2 regions of the Amycolatopsis sp. cmx-4-83 genome follow, and region 1 is predicted to be linked to the other one. Evidence: riboswitches for the same ligand, from Rfam matches in the RefSeq annotation. Region 1 holds a riboswitch; the other holds the start of a gene.
What was found. A riboswitch is a leader RNA that binds a small molecule or an ion and turns the genes downstream of it on or off. The one in region 1 is predicted to bind S-adenosylmethionine.
Positions count from the first base shown of each region.

Region 2: another riboswitch for S-adenosylmethionine. It lies ahead of thrC (threonine synthase); the one in region 1 lies ahead of ACLJQM_RS09435 (methionine ABC transporter ATP-binding protein).

Region 1 is NZ_JAEBEF010000002.1:905,377-912,929, reverse strand. It holds gene ACLJQM_RS09460 (ABC-F family ATP-binding cassette domain-containing protein) at 1-1,507, opposite strand, end outside; gene ACLJQM_RS09455 (ASCH domain-containing protein) at 1,512-1,919, opposite strand; gene ACLJQM_RS09450 (4-(cytidine 5'-diphospho)-2-C-methyl-D-erythritol kinase) at 1,916-2,878, opposite strand; gene ACLJQM_RS09445 (TetR/AcrR family transcriptional regulator) at 2,888-3,421, opposite strand; gene ACLJQM_RS09440 (MFS transporter) at 3,526-4,920, shown strand; gene ACLJQM_RS09435 (methionine ABC transporter ATP-binding protein) at 4,974-5,987, opposite strand; SAM riboswitch class I at 6,201-6,291, opposite strand; gene rsmA (16S rRNA (adenine(1518)-N(6)/adenine(1519)-N(6))-dimethyltransferase RsmA) at 6,418-7,269, opposite strand; gene ACLJQM_RS09425 (transglycosylase family protein) at 7,373-7,553, opposite strand, start outside.
Region 2 is NZ_JAEBEF010000009.1:500,996-508,548, reverse strand. It holds gene rpsT (30S ribosomal protein S20) at 37-297, shown strand; gene holA (DNA polymerase III subunit delta) at 355-1,335, opposite strand; SAM riboswitch class I at 1,484-1,617, shown strand; gene thrC (threonine synthase) at 1,630-2,895, shown strand; gene ACLJQM_RS29230 (ComEC/Rec2 family competence protein) at 2,938-5,316, opposite strand; gene ACLJQM_RS29225 (ComEA family DNA-binding protein) at 5,313-6,026, opposite strand; gene ACLJQM_RS29220 (DegV family protein) at 6,174-7,031, opposite strand; gene octT (diglucosylglycerate octanoyltransferase) at 7,036-7,553, opposite strand, start outside.

The sequences.
Region 1 (7,553 bases):
CGGTGCTCTCCTTCGCGGCCGAGCGGCGGTTCAGGTACTCCTCGATGCCGCCCGGCAGGTGGGTGATGCGGCCGTCGCCGAAGAGGGCGACGATCGTGTCGCAGACGCGTTCCACCAGGTAGCGGTCGTGCGAGACCACGACCATCGTGCCCGGCCAGCCGTCGAGGAGGTCCTCCAGCTGCTGGAGCGTGTCGATGTCCAGGTCGTTCGTCGGTTCGTCGAGCAGCAGCACGTTCGGCTCGGCCATCAGCAGGCGGCACAGCTGCAGCCGGCGCCGCTCGCCGCCCGAAAGGTCGCCGACCGGGGTCCACTGGCGGGCTTGGGGGAAGCCGAGCTTTTCGCCCAGCTGCGACGCCGTCATCTCCTGCTTGCCGAACACCACGCGGCCGGCCACCTGCTCGATCGCCTGCAGCACGCGCAGGTCGCCGGGCAGGTCGTCGAGTTCCTGGCGCAGGTGCGCGAGCGCGACCGTCTTGCCCTCGATCCGGCGGCCGGTCGACCCCTCGATGTCACCGCCGAGCAGCTTCAACAGCGACGTCTTGCCCGAGCCGTTCACCCCGACCAGGCCGATCCGGTCGCCCGGGCCGATCCGCCAGGTGACGTGGTCGAGCAGCGTCCGGTCACCCACCGCGTACGTCGTGTCTTCCAGCTCCAGCACCGTTTTGCCGAGGCGCCGCTTGGCGAACGCCTGCAGTTCGACGGAGTCGCGCGGCGGCGGGACGTCGGCGATCAGCGCTTCGGCCGCTTCGATGCGGTAGCGCGGCTTCGACGAGCGCGCCTGCGGGCCGCGGCGCAGCCACGCGAGTTCCTTGCGGGCCAGGTTCTGCCGCTTCTCTTCGGCCGTCGCCGCGAGCCGCGCCCGTTCGGCGCGGGCGAAGATCCAGTCGGCGTAACCACCTTCGTACTGCTCGACGCGGCCGTTCGCGACCTCCCACGTCAGCGTCGCGACGGTGTCGAGGAACCACCGGTCGTGCGTGACGACCACGACCGCGATCCGGCGCGTGAGCAGGTGGTCGGCCAGCCAGCGGACACCTTCGACGTCCAGGTGGTTGGTCGGTTCGTCGAGCACGACGAGGTCGAGTTCGCCGGTCAGCGCGGCGGCCAGCGAAACGCGCCGCCGCTCGCCGCCGGAGAGGTTCGCGGTCGGCTTGTCCAGCCCGATCGCGGTGATCCCCAATCCGTCTACAATGGACCGAACGCGCGCGTCGGCGGCCCACTCGTGCTCGGCGCCGTAGCGCTCGAGGACGACGTCGCCGACCGTGCTGCCGTCCGGCAGTTCCGTGCGCTGGGTGACGACGGCCATCCGCAGGCCGCCGACGTGGCTCACCCGCCCGGAATCGGGCTCGGCGAGTCCGGAAAGGACTTCCAGCAGGGTGGTCTTGCCACCACCGTTGAGCCCGACGACGCCGATGCGCTGACCGGCCGCGATCCCGAGCGACACACCGTCCAAGAGCGGGCGAATCCCGTAGGACTTGCTCACCGACTCCAGGTTGACCAGGTTGGCCATCCGCTCAGCCGATCCTTTCCACTATCACGAACCGCGTCGCCACGACCTGCGTCGTGTCGTCCACGGTGAATTCCGGATCTTCCATGGCGGCGCGCATTTCGGCGCTCTGCCAGTAGTCCGTGTGGTCCGCGCGCCATTCGGCGACGCTGGTGAAGCCCTCACCTTCGTCGAGCGCGTGCCGCAAGTCCACTTCGGACAGCGAGAGCACGCGCACCTCGGTGGTTTCGAGCACCGCGACGCCGACGCCCGCCGAGTCGATCATCAGCTCGCGCTCGCCGACGACGGGCAGTTCTTCGCCGTACTTCTCGTATTCGGCCAGCAGGCCGGTGGTCGACGTCTTCTCCCCGCGCAGGATCGCCGCGACCAGCTTGTCGCGCAGCGGGCCGGGGAACGCGAATTCCGCGTGCTTCACGCGTGCACCCGCGGCGGTGTCGGCCGGTTCGCGTCGTCGCCGCCGACCACGCGGGCGCCCGGGACCGGGCCGTGGGCCACGCGGACCGTGCGGCACACCCCCGCGCCCGACAGCTCCGCGGCGACCTCCACCGCCGAGTTGGCGCCTTCGCAGAGGAACGCGCACGTCGGGCCGGAGCCGGACACCGTGCCCGCGAGCGCGCCCGCGTTCACGCCCGCGCGGAGCGTGCGGCGCAGCTCCGGGCGCAGCGAGACCGCCGCCGCCTGGAGGTCGTTGCCGAGCAGGAGGGCCAGCTGGCGTGGGTCGCCCGAGGCCAGCGCCTCGACGACCGGGGTGTGCGAACCGATCCGCGGCGGCTTGCCCGCCGCGCGCAGCCGGTCCAGCTCCTTGAACACCTTCGGCGTCGACAGCCCTTCGGAGTCGAACGCCAGCACCCAGTGGAACGTGTGCCGCGAAAGCACCGGGACCAGGTGCTCGCCGCGCCCGGTGCCGAGCGCGGTGCCGCCGTAGAGCGCGAACGGGACGTCGCTGCCCAGGCCGGCGGCGAGCCCGGCCAGTTCGTCGCGCGTGACGTCGAGGTTCCAGAGCGACGCGAGGCCGACCAGGGTCGCCGCCGCGTCGGCGCTGCCGCCCGCCATGCCGCCGGCGACCGGGATGCCCTTGCGCAGCACCACCCGGACCTTCGGCTCGCCGGTGCGCCCGACGTGCTTGGCGAGCAGTTCGACCGCCCGCCACGCCAGGTTTTCCGGGCCGGTCGGGACGGTGCCTTCACCTTCGCCGTAGACCTCGATGCCGGGGTCGTCGGTGACCGCGACTGTCACTTCGTCGGTCAGCGACAGCGCCTGGAACACGGTCACCAGCTCGTGGTAACCGTCTTCGCGCAGGTCGTCGACCGAAAGGTGCAGGTTGACCTTGGCCGGGACCCGGACGGTGACTGGGGGCGGAACTACGGCGAGCACCCGACCAGCCTACGTGTCCGCGTTCCGACCAGGAGAAAGGATGTCGAGCCCGACGGCGAGCGCGACGTCCGGCGGGGTTTCCGGGCCGCCTTCGACGCTGGTGAGCTGCACGGCGACCAGCGCGAGCCGCGCGCGCAGGCTCGCTTCGGGGGCGTCGGACCCGCCGCAGAGCAGCTCGTGGAGGCGGAGCATCCGGTCCGCGAGCCCGGCGCCCGCGGCGATGGCCTTCAACGCCGTCGCGTTGCGCTGCACCAGGCCGATGACCGGGCCGAACTTGCTTTCGACCAGCCCGGCGTACGCGGTGAGCAGCTCCTCGGGCCGGGTTTCGCGCTCGAGGAGGTCGTCGAGCGCCGTCCCCCAGTCCTCGAGGAGGCTCGTGACGATGTCCTCCTTCGTGCGGAAGTGGTAGTACAGCGCGGCTTTCGTCACCTCGAGCCGCTCGGCGATCTCCCGCAGCGAGCTGCCTTCGTACCCCTGCTCGGCGAACAGCTCGAGCGCGACGCGCTGGATGCGTTCGCGCGTGTCGGTGCGTCGCCCGGCCATGCTCCACCCCTCAACTTACTTGACGGCCGACTAGTAATCACCTAGCTTGGCATTGCTTGTCGGCCGACAAGCAATGCATCTGCAGCTTACCTCGGGGGTTCACCGTGACCACCACCGCGCCGGAGCGCGTCGCGGGCCGCTGGCTCGCGCTCGCCGCGCTGGGCCTGGCCCAGCTGATGGTCGTGCTCGACACGACCGTCGTGAACATCGCCCTGCCGTCGGCCCAGCGCGCGCTGGGCCTGTCCGGCACCGGCCGCCAGTGGACGATCTCGGCGTACACGCTGGCGTTCGGCGGCCTGCTGCTGCTCGGCGGGCGGCTGGCCGACCGGCTCGGCCGCCGCACCACCCTGCTCGTCGGCATCGCCGGGTTCGCCGTGGCGTCCGCGGTCGGCGGCGCGGCCCCGTCGGCGGGCTGGCTGATCGGCGCCCGCGCCGCGCAGGGCGTGTTCGCCGCGCTGCTGGCGCCGTCGACGATGTCGTTGCTGACGCTCACCTTCACCGACCCCCGCGAACGCGGGAAGGCGTTCGGGATCTTCGGCGCCATCATGATGTCCGGCTCCGCGCTGGGCCTCACCGTCGGCGGCGCGCTCACGCAGTTCCTCGACTGGCGCTGGAGCCTCTACGTCAACGTGCTGGTCGCCGTGCTGGCCGGGCTGGGCGCCTGGTTCGCCGTGCCGCCGACGGCCGCGCACCGCGACACGCAGCTGGACTGGACCAGTGCGGCGCTCAGCTGCGGCGGCGTCGTGCTGCTGGTGCACGCACTGTCCGAAGTGGCCACTCAGGGATTTTCCCTGCCGGTGCTGGGTTTCCTCGTGCTGTCGCTGTTCCTGCTCGGCTGGTTCGCGCGCCGGCAGGCCCGGCACCCGCACCCGCTGCTGCCGCTCGCGGTGGTGCGCGACCGCGCTCGCGCCGTCGCCTACCTGACGATCGGGGCGGCCTCGTTCGGCGCGTTCGGGATGTTCCTGTTCCTGACCTACCAGCTGCAGGTCGTGATGGGCTACGGCGCGCTCGCCGCGGCGCTGGCGTTCCTGCCGACACTGGGGGCGAACATGCTGACGTCGACCCAGCTTTCGGGACGGCTGCTCCCGCGCGTCGGCCCGCGGCCGCTGCTGGCGGGCGGGTTGTCCGTGCTGGCTTGCGGGCTCGTGGCGGCCACGCGGCTGACGCCGGACGCGTCCTACGCCGGGGTCGTCCTGCCGATGCAGCTGCTGCTCGGCGTCGGGGCCGGGCTGTGCATGCCGGTGGTGCTGAACGTCGCCACCCGCGACGTCGGTGCGCGGGACGCGGGCGCGGCTTCGGCGTTCGTGACGACGTCGCAGCAGGTGGGCGCGTCCCTCGGCACGGCCGCCCTGAACACCATCGCCACCGCGGTCTCGGCGGGCCTCACCACGCCGACGGCGATCGTCCACGGCTACACGACGGCGTCGGCCTGGGCGGCGGCGATCGTCGCCGCGGCCGCCCTCACCGCGTTCCTCGTCCTCCCGCGCGGCTCCCGCTGAACGCCGTGAAGGCCACCTCGAATTCCTCGAGGTGGCCTTCGCGACAGATGGGATCAGGCGGCGACGACGGCCTGGGGGCCGCGGGCGGTCTGGGTGACGTGGCCGCCGCGCTCGGCGACCCACGCCAGCGCCGCGTCGGCGCGCTCGCCGCGGACGCCGAGGCGGAAGCGGCCGACCGGGGTGTCGCCGATCCGGGTCAGCCCGCCGCCGATGGTGGCGAACTCGACGTCGAAGCGGCCGGCGGCCTCGGGCAGCAGCGCGCCCACCGACGCGAACCCGACCAGCACGACGTCGACCGCGCGGTCGTAGCGCGAGGACTGCGAGCGCGACGTCTCGATGGCCGGCAGCAGCGCCTGCGCGGTGCGGCTGCCCGGGTTCGAGATCAGGTCGAGCACGGTGCCGCGCTCGACGACGGTGCCGTCTTCCAGCACCGCGACGTCGTCGCAGAGCCGGCGGACGACGCCCGCGTCCGGCGTCGTGACGACGACCGTGGTGCCGAGCTCGGAGCGGGCGCGGTCGAGCACGGTGAGCACCGAGCCGGCCTCCTCCGGGTCGATCCCGGCGGTCGGGTCGTCGGCGAGCAGCACGGCGGGCGCGGCGGCCAGCGCCTTCGCGACCGCGACGCGGCGGAGCTGACCCGCGGTGAGCTCACCGGGACGCTGCGCGGCGCGCGGGGTCAGGCCGACGAGGTCGAGCAGCGAGCCGACCCGGCTGCGGCGCTGCGGGCCGTCGACGCCGAGCTGCTCCAGCGGGGAAGCGATGTTGCCGGCGATGGTGCGCTCGGCGATCAGCTCCGGCTTCGTCGAAACGACCCCGAGCTGACGGCGGATCTCGCGGAGGCGGCGGCCGTCGAGCGTGCCGGTGTTGAGGCCGTCCAGCCGGACGACGCCGCGGTCGGGGCGCTCCTGCAGCGCGATGCACCGGGCCAGGACGGACTTGCCCGAACCGGCCGGGCCGACGACGCCGAACAGCGAGCCGGCCTGGACCTCGACGCTCACGTCGTGCAGGGCGACGACGGAATCTCCGTTGGTGGCAAAGGATTTGGACAGGTTTTCGACCGTGATCACGATAGCTCCAGAAAAACAGGGCGCAGCGCACGAGGGCGCGCCCGGCCACAAGCGAGTGTCCGTCCTCAGTGGACGGTGCGTGAAGAAGGGGTGTGTCGGCTCAGACGAAGCTCAGCGCGAGCGTCGACATGCGGAGACGGAGCGGCGGCCTTCGTCGACAACGCGGCGCCTGGTCAACAGCAGGGGGCGAGCTACCCTCTTCATCGAAAACGGCCTCCATCGGTCCTGGCGGTAGCACCTGCCCTGTGGAGGGTGGTTGCTGCGACTTCGACGAGCCAGGTCTCTCGGTCGCTCGGGATGGACGTACTGAGTTAAGCCGATCCCACGGAGCGAAAGCAAGCCCGTTGGCCCACATCACACGACTGGAGGTGTCGCAGTCACGGGGTGACGGCCGAAACGTGCGTTTTTCACCGCCTCCACTGTGGTGGATTCAGTGGTGGACCCGCGCGCGTGCCGCGATCCGGGCGAAAGCGTGCACGTCGAGCTGCTCTCCCCGGGTCTTCGGGTCGACCCCGGCGGCCGTCAGGAGCTCCCCGGCCCGTTCGGCCGAGCCCGCCCAGCCCGCGAGCGCGGCGCGAAGCGTTTTCCTGCGTTGTGAGAAAGCGGCGTCAACCAGGGAGAAGAGACCGTCCCGGTCTTCGGACGCCGGGGTGGCGGCGCGCTCGAAGGCGACGAGCGCGGAATCCACGTTGGGCACCGGCCAGAACACCGACCGTGGTACCGCGGCGACTTTCCGTGCGGGACCGTACCAAGCGAGCTTGACGCTCGGGACGCCGTAGATCCGGCTGCCCGGCCCGGCCGCCATCCGCTCGGCGACCTCGGTCTGCACCATGACGAGCCCGGAGGCGAGCGAGGGCACTTCGGCGAGCAGGTGCAGCACGACCGGCACGGCGACGTTGTAGGGCAGGTTGGCGACGAGCGCGGTCGGCTCGCCGGGCAGGTCGGCGTTCTTGACGCGCAGCGCGTCGGCCCCGACGACGGTCAGCCGGCCGGCGGCTTCGGCCCCCCGCTCGGCGACGGTCTCGGGCAGCCGCGCGGCGAGCTTGGGATCGATCTCGACGGCGACGACCCGCGCCCCGGTGGCGAGCAGGCCCAGCGTCAGCGACCCGAGCCCGGGCCCTACCTCGAGGACGACGTCGTCCTCGGTGACGTTCGCCAGCTCGACGATCCGCCGGACGGTGTTGGGATCGTGCACGAAGTTCTGCCCGAGCTTCTTGGTCGGCCGCACGTCCAGCTCGGCCGCCAGCGCCCGGATCTCGGCCGGTCCCAACAGTTCAACCACCGGGCGAGCTTACCGACCGTACTCCGGCCCTGTTCCGCTCGGTGCGGACCGCAGACGAAACGACCCCCGCCCAAAAAGGACGGGGGCCGTTCCGAAGCGAAACTCAGGCCTTCTTGCCGCAGACCGGCCAGGCGCTGTAGCCGCCACGCGCGTCGCGGACCTTCTCCGCGACCGCGATCTGCTGCTCGCGCGAAGCCTGGCTCGGCAGGTTCGCGTACGCGTCGCCGCCGTAGGCGTCCCAGGTGCGCTTGTCGAACTGGAGGCCGCCGTAGTAGCCGTTGCCG
Region 2 (7,553 bases), on a different contig from region 1:
CGGCGGATCTCACCGAGTGAAAGCAGGAGTTGCCTCATGGCCAACATCAAGTCGCAGATCAAGCGCATCACCACGAACGAGAAGGCGCGTCAGCGCAACCAGGCGATCCGGTCCTCGGTGAAGACCGCGATCCGCAAGGTCCGCGAAGCGGCCGACGCCGGCGACAAGGCCAAGGCCACGGAGCTGCAGCGCGACGCCGCCCAGAAGCTGGACAAGGCCGTCTCGAAGGGCGTCATCCACGCCAACCAGGCCGCCAACAAGAAGTCGGCGCTGGCCAAGCGCGTCAACGCGCTCTGAGCTGGTTGATTTCTGGGAAGGCCCCGGCTCCGGCCGGGGCCTTCTCCGTGTCCGGGGTCAGCGGTCGCCCTTGGCCGCCGCGACCTCGAGGACAGCGCGCTCCAGCGCGTAGCCCGGGTCCGCCGCCACGCCCTTGACCTCGGCGTTCAGCCGTGCGACCACCCGCATGGCCGTGGCCAGGCCGTCCTGGTTCCACCCGCGGGACTGGCCCTGCGCCTTGCGGATCTTCCACGGCGGCATGCCCAGCTCACCCGCCAGCTGGTTCGGGTTGCCGCGCCCGGCCCCCGAGACGCGCGCGATCGTGCGGACCGCGTCGGCCAGCGCGTCCGCCACCAGGACGTGCGGGACCCCCAGCTGCATCGCCCAGCGCAACGACTCCAGCGCCGCCGAGCGGTCGCCGCTGACGGCCTTCTCCGCGACCGCGAACCCGGTCACGTCGGCGCGGCCGCGGTGGTACCGGTGGACCGCGTCGGTGTCGATCGTCCCGCCCGTGTCGGCCACCAGCTGATTGGCCGCCGAGGAGAGTTCGCGCAGGTCGGAGCCCACGGCGTCGATCAGCGCGGCGACCCCGGCCGGGTCGATCTTGCCGCCCGCCCGGCGCACCTCGTGCCGCACGAACTGCTCGCGCTCGGCCGGCTTCGTCAGCTTCGGACACTCCGTGATCTCGGCCCCGGCCTTCTTCAGCGACGCCGGGAGCGTCTTGCCCGCCTTGCTGCGGCCGCCCCCGGTGTGGACGACGACGAGCACGACCCCCTCCGCCGGGTCCTTCAGGTAGGACGCCACGGCGTCGGCCAGCTCCTGCGAGATGTCCTGCGCCGATTCGAGGACGATCACGCGGCCCTCGCTGAACAGCGACGGGCTCACCAGTTCGGCCAGCTCGGGGGCTGTGAGATCGGACACCCGGACCCGGGTCAGCTCGGCCGTGGCGTCCATCGCGCGGGCGGCGGCCAGCGTCTCGCGGACGGCCCGCTCGATCAGCAGTTCTTCGTCACCCAGCACCAGGTGCAGCGGGGCCGGGGCGGTGGCTTGCGCGGTCACCCCCGAATCCTCTCACCCGCGCCGCGGTGCGCCCGCTCCGGTGATGTCGAGCGGACACCATGGCACGGCTCGAGCACCATGTCGTACGGTGTAGGCGAGGCAGCCCGCCCCGGGGAATCCCGGCGTGCGCGCACCGACAACTGAATACCGCTCATCCAGAGGGGCAGAGGGAACGGCCCGACGAAGCCCCGGCAACCGGCGTACAGCCCGTCATCCCGCGATCGCGGGGTAGCTGACGACCACGGTGCCAATTCCGGCCCGCTTCGGCGGGGCAGATGAGGAAGGAACCTCGCGATGACCGCAACCCTCGGCACGACCTCCACCACCAAGACCCCGGACCTCGGTCCCGCCGTCGAGCTGGTGTCGAAGGAAGAGGGCCACCGGCAGCCGCTCGCCCCCGAATTCGTCTCCGCCGAAGACTTCTCGCCGCTCGAGGTCGCCTACGACTTCGGCCGCGTCCGCCGCGAAGACATCGAGGCCGGCCCCAAGAACATCTGGCGCTACAAGAAACTCCTCCCGGTTCCGTCCAACGTCGAAGAGATCCCCAACACCGAGCCGGGCGCGACCCGCCTGGTCCGCGCCGACCGCCTCGCCAAGGAACTCGGCCTCAAGCGCCTGTGGGTCAAGGACGACACCGGCAACCCGACGCACTCGTTCAAGGACCGCGTCGTCGCCGTCGCGCTGGCCGCGGCCCGCGAGTTCGGCTTCGAGGTGCTCGCGTGTCCGTCGACCGGCAACCTGGCCAACGCGACGGCCGCCGCCGCGGCCCGCGCCGGCTGGCGGTCGGTCGTGCTGATCCCGAAGTCCCTCGAGCGCGCCAAGATCCTCACCACCGCCGTGTACGACGGCGACCTCGTCGCGGTCGACGGCAACTACGACGACGTCAACCGCCTCGCCACCGAGCTGGCCGGCGAGCACCCGAAGTGGGCGTTCGTGAACGTGAACGTCCGGCCGTACTACTCGGAAGGCTCGAAGACGCTGGCCTTCGAGGTCGCCGAGCAGCTCGGCTGGCGCATCCCCTCGCAGATCGTCGTGCCGATCGCCTCCGGTTCGCAGTTGACCAAGGTGGACAAGGGTTTCCGTGAGCTGGGCCAGCTCGGCCTCGTGGACGCCAGCCCGTACAAGGTGTTCGGCGCCCAGGCCACCGGCTGCTCGCCGGTGTCGGCCGCGTTCCGCGCCGGCCATGACGTCGTCCAGCCGGTGAAGCCGGACACCATCGCCCGCTCGCTGGCGATCGGCAACCCGGCCGACGGCCCCTACGTGCTCGACGTCGTCAACCGCACCGGTGGCGCGATCGAGGACGTCACCGACGAAGAGGTCGTCGAAGGCATCCGCCTGCTGGCCCGCACCGAAGGCATCTTCACCGAGACGGCCGGCGGCGTCACCGTCGCCACGGCGAAGAAGCTGATCGAGACGGGCAAGCTGGACCCGGACGCGGAGACCGTCCTGCTGATCACCGGCGACGGCCTCAAGACCCTCGACGCGATCGAGAACCACGTGGGTCCCAAGGCGATCGTGCCCCCGTCGGCCGCCGCCGTGAACAAGGCGCTCGGCTACTGACGTCCGCCGGCCCGGGGCGCGCCGCGAGGCGTGCCCCGGGTTTCAGCGGCGCGGCGGGCCACGAGGCTCGCCCCGGCGCGCGACCGCCGGCCCCGCCGTGTCCGTCACGACCGCCGTGTCGCCGTCGACGTCGGTCCGCGTGACGAGCGCACCGAGCGCCGTCAAGGTGTCCATTGTGGACTTGTTCGGGTGGCCGTAGGTGTTGCCGGCGCCCACGCTGACCAAGGCCACCCGCGGCGCCACCGCCGTGAGGAAAGACGGCAGCGAGTAACGCGAACCGTGGTGGGGGACTTTCAGCACCTCCGCTTTCAGGTCACCGATGTCGGCGAGCAGGTCGGCTTGCGCGGCCAGCTCGACGTCGCCGGTCAGCAGAACCCGGCCCGCCGCCGTGTCCGCCCGCAGCACGACCGAGCTGTTGTTGATGGTCGTTCCGTCCTGCCCCGCCGAGCGCGCCGGTACGTACCGCGGCCCCAAGAAGTCGAGCGACAATCCCGGCCAGGCCAGCCGCTCCCCCGGGTTCAGCTCCACCAGCGGCACCGCCTGCCGGGCCGCTTCCGCGGCCACCTGCCGCCACGCCCACTCCGGCGCCCGCCCCGCCCCGACGGCGATCCCGCCGACCGCCCGGCCGTCGAAGACCGACGCCAGCCCGCCGATGTGGTCGGCGTGCAGGTGGCTCAGCACCAGCAGCGGGATCCGGTCGACGGCCAGCCGGTGCAGGCATTCGTCGACCGGCCCCGGTTCGGGCCCGGTGTCCACGACGACGGCCCGCCCGGGTTCGGCGGTCGCCAGCACCACCGCGTCGCCCTGGCCGACGTCGCACTCGACCACTGCCCAGTTCCGCGGCGGCCACGCCGGCGCCAGCACCCGGACCGGCACGAGCACGAGCAACGCGCCGGCGGCCAGCACCGCCATGAGCAACCGCACCCGCCGTCGCCGGGCGGCCAGCACCAGCACCGCGAGGACGGCGGCGGCGAGGAGCCCGCCCCACCAGCCTCCCGGCCAGGCGATGACCGCACCCGGCGCACGCGCGCCGTGCCGGGCCACCGTGATCAGCCACCGGGCTTCGGGATCGGCGAGGTGCACCAGGAACTCCCCGGCACCCGGCCACCACGGGCCGGTGACCGTCGCCAGCACGCCGAGCACCGTCGCCGGGGCCACCACCGGCGCGGCGAGGACGTTGGTCAGCACCGAGACCAGGCTCACCGAGCCCGCCATGCCCGCGAGCACCGGCGACGTCACCAGAAAGGCGGCCAGCGGGATCGCCAGTCCTTCGGCGACGCCCGGCGGAACCCCGCGGCGGACCAGCCCGCCGGCCCAGCGCGGCGCGAGCAGCACCAGCCCGGCGGTGGCGCACACCGACAGCGCGAACCCGAAGTCCGTGGCCATCGCCGGATCCACCACCACGAGCAGGCACACCGCGAACGCCAGCGCGGGCAACGCCGAACCCCGCCGGCCCAGCGCCAGCGCCAGCAACGCCACCGCCGCCATGACCCCGGCCCGCAGCACGCTCGGCTCCGGCCCGACCAGGACGAGGAACCCCGCCAGGCAGGCTCCCGCCGCCACCGCCGACAGCCGCGGCCCGAGCCGCAGCAACCGAAGCAGCAGCAGGACCGCACCACAGGCGACGGCGAGGTTTCCGCCGCTGACCGCGGTGAGGTGGGCGAGGCCGGCGGTGACGAACTCCTGCTCGACGCGCGGTGACAACGCGCTCGTGTCGCCCAGGACCAGCCCCGGCAGCAGCCCGGCGGGTTCGTCCGGCAGTGCCTGGCACAGGTCGTGGAGACCGGCCCGCAGACCGGCCGCCACCCGCTGCCACCACGGCGCCGGACCCGGCTCCCCCGGCGGGCCGCGTACCGAAAGCACCGCCACGGTCAGGTCCGAGCCGCGCGGCGGCATCAGCAGGCCGGGCACGGTCACTTCCTGGCCCGGGAGAAGCGAAGCCCATTGGGCGACCGGAGCCAGCAGCAGGACGCGTCCGGACGACGACACCGGCCGCCCGTCGACCGACGCCGTGCGCACGTCGGCCGCCAGCACCACCGACCGGGCACCGGCCTGGCGATCGGCGTAACCCGCGCCGCGCACGGGTTTCGGGCGTTCGGCGACGACGACCCGCAGCACCGCGGGCAGTCCTTGGGCCGCTTCGGCGCGCAGGGCGTCCTGCTGCGCGTCGCGGATCCGCCAGGCGACCGGCCCGGCGGCGACGAGCCCCAGGACCAGCAGCGCCGCCGCCGCACTGAGCGCGCGAGGACGGTCGCGGGCCCGCCAGAGCACGAGCCCGGCGAGCACCGCCGAGGCGAGCCCGGCGGCCACGGCCGTCCACCAGCCGAGGAGCAGACCGCCGAGCGCGGCCAGCCAGCACGCCAGCGCCGCCGGCACCAGCCGCATGTCCTGCCGGGTGTCGGTCGCGGGGAAGGCGCTCATCCGACCGTCACCTTCTCCCGGAGCTTCTCGAATTTGCTTTCGCCGAGCCCGTCGACATCGCGCAGTTGCTCGATCTTGGTGAAGCCGCCGTGGTCGGTCCGCCACTGGACGATCCGCTTCGCCATCACCTCGCCGATGCCCGGCAACGTGTCCAGCTGGTCCGCGGTCGACGCGTTGAGGTCGACCTTCCCGCCCTCCGCCGGCGCACCGGGGACGGCGGCGGGTGCCGGGACGCCGACCGCGAGCTGCTCGCCGTCGGTCACCTTGCGGGCGAGGTTCAGCCCGGAGACGTCCGCGCCGGGATCGGCCCCGCCCACCGCGCGCAGCACGTCCGCGACGCGGGCGCCGGCGGGCACGGTGACCAGCCCCGGCGACCGGACGCGGCCGATCACGCTGACGACCAGGCCGGTCGGGGGCGCGGCCCGCGCCTCCGCCGCCGGTTTCGCACCGGGCAGCGCGGGCAGGGGCTCGGGTGCCGGACGGCCGCCGAAGAGCGTGACCGCGCCGAGGACGATCACCACGACCGCGGCGAAGACGCCGGCGAGCGCCCACCGGCGGCGGCCGGGACCGGCCGATCCGCCCGGCAGCCAGCGCCGGACCAGCCGGCCACCCGGCCCGACCGTGCTCGCATCGGGCGAGAGCTGGTCGGCCAGCCAGGAGAGCCGGTCGTTGACGGGGAGGCCCGGATCCCGGGCGGGCTGCTCGAACACACGATCGACGTTAGGGCGCGCGGGGAGGGGGCCGACAGGGGTGGTGGTGCTTCCTGTGGACAACCGGGGTGTTGTGGACGGATTCACCCGGCCCGGCCCGGGAACGGCCGTTTCCGTCGTACCCGGGTGGCATGCTGGCGGGTTCGGCTAGCTCCGGGACGGGACCGTGCGCTGGACGACCACGCCCAGCACCCCCGGCCCGGTGTGCGCGCCGATCACCGCGCCCAGCTCGGAGACCACGCAGCCCGCCGAGCGCGGGACGGCTTCCTCGAGCCGGTTCGCCAGTTCGACCGCCCGTTCCGGCGAGGCGAGGTGGTGGACGGCGAGCTCGACGTCGTCGCCGGCCGCGGCTTCGGCGGCGAGCTCGACCAGCCGCGCGATCGCCCGGTTCATGGTGCGGACCTTTTCCAGCGGCAGGATCCGGCCGTCGGCCATGTGCAGCACCGGTTTCACCGCGAGCGCCGTGCCGAGCAGCGCCGCCGCCGGGCCGATCCGGCCGCCGCGGCGCAGGTGGTCGAGGGTTTCCACGACGAACAACGTCGACGAGCACGCGGCCGCCGTCATCGCGGCGGCCTCGACGGCGGCGGGTTCGGCGCCCGTGGCCGCGGCACCGGCGGCGTGCAGCGCGGCGAACCCGAGCCCCATCGCCGTGGTCCGCGAATCGACCACGCGGACCCGGTCGGGCCCCACTTCCTGGGCCGCCAGCACCGCCGCTTCCCACGTGCCCGAGAGCTCGCGCGACAGGTGGACCGAGACGATCGAGTCCGCGCCCTCGGCGAACGCCGCGCGGTACACCGCGGCGAATTCGGTCGGGGTCGGCCGGGAAGTCGTGACGATCTTGCGCTGCTTCATCGCTTCGGCGACCGCCGCCGGGCCGGTCTCGACGCCGTCGAGCGAGACGACGCCGTCGACGAGGACGTGCAGCGGCACCACCCGGACCGCGTGCCGTTCGGCGAAGCCCTCCGGCAGGTGGGCGGTGGAATCCGTGACTACGGCGACCGACACGCCGTCAGCCTACGTGGCCGGGGGCCAGCACCGGCGCCATCAACACGGACATCGCGTCGCCCACCGAGGCGTGTCCCTGCCAGCCCCAGTGCATGCCGTCCGGGTTGCCCTCACCGCTCAGGACGTGCTCTCCGACAACGGCTTCGAGGTCGAGCAGCGGGACGTTCGCCCGCGCGCTCCACGCCGCCATCGCGGCCGCCGCGGCGGGACGCGCGGTGTGCACGCCGCCGTAGGCCGCCGCGCGGTGCACCGACGGCAGCATCCCGAAGACCGGCAGCTCGGGCCGCAGGGCGCGCAGCGCACCCACGGCGGTGTCGAGGTACTGGACGGTGAGTCTGGCCGGCAGCACCGTAGGCCGGCCGCGGAACGCGATCGAAAGCCGGGGCTGCGCGGCGAGGTAGGCCTTGCGCACGACCCGCCGGACGGGGTCGGGCCGCAGGTAGCGCAGCCCGGTGCGCAGGTAAGTGGGCAGCGGCGACGGCAGCGTGTCCATGCTGCCGACCGCGAACACGACGGCGTCGA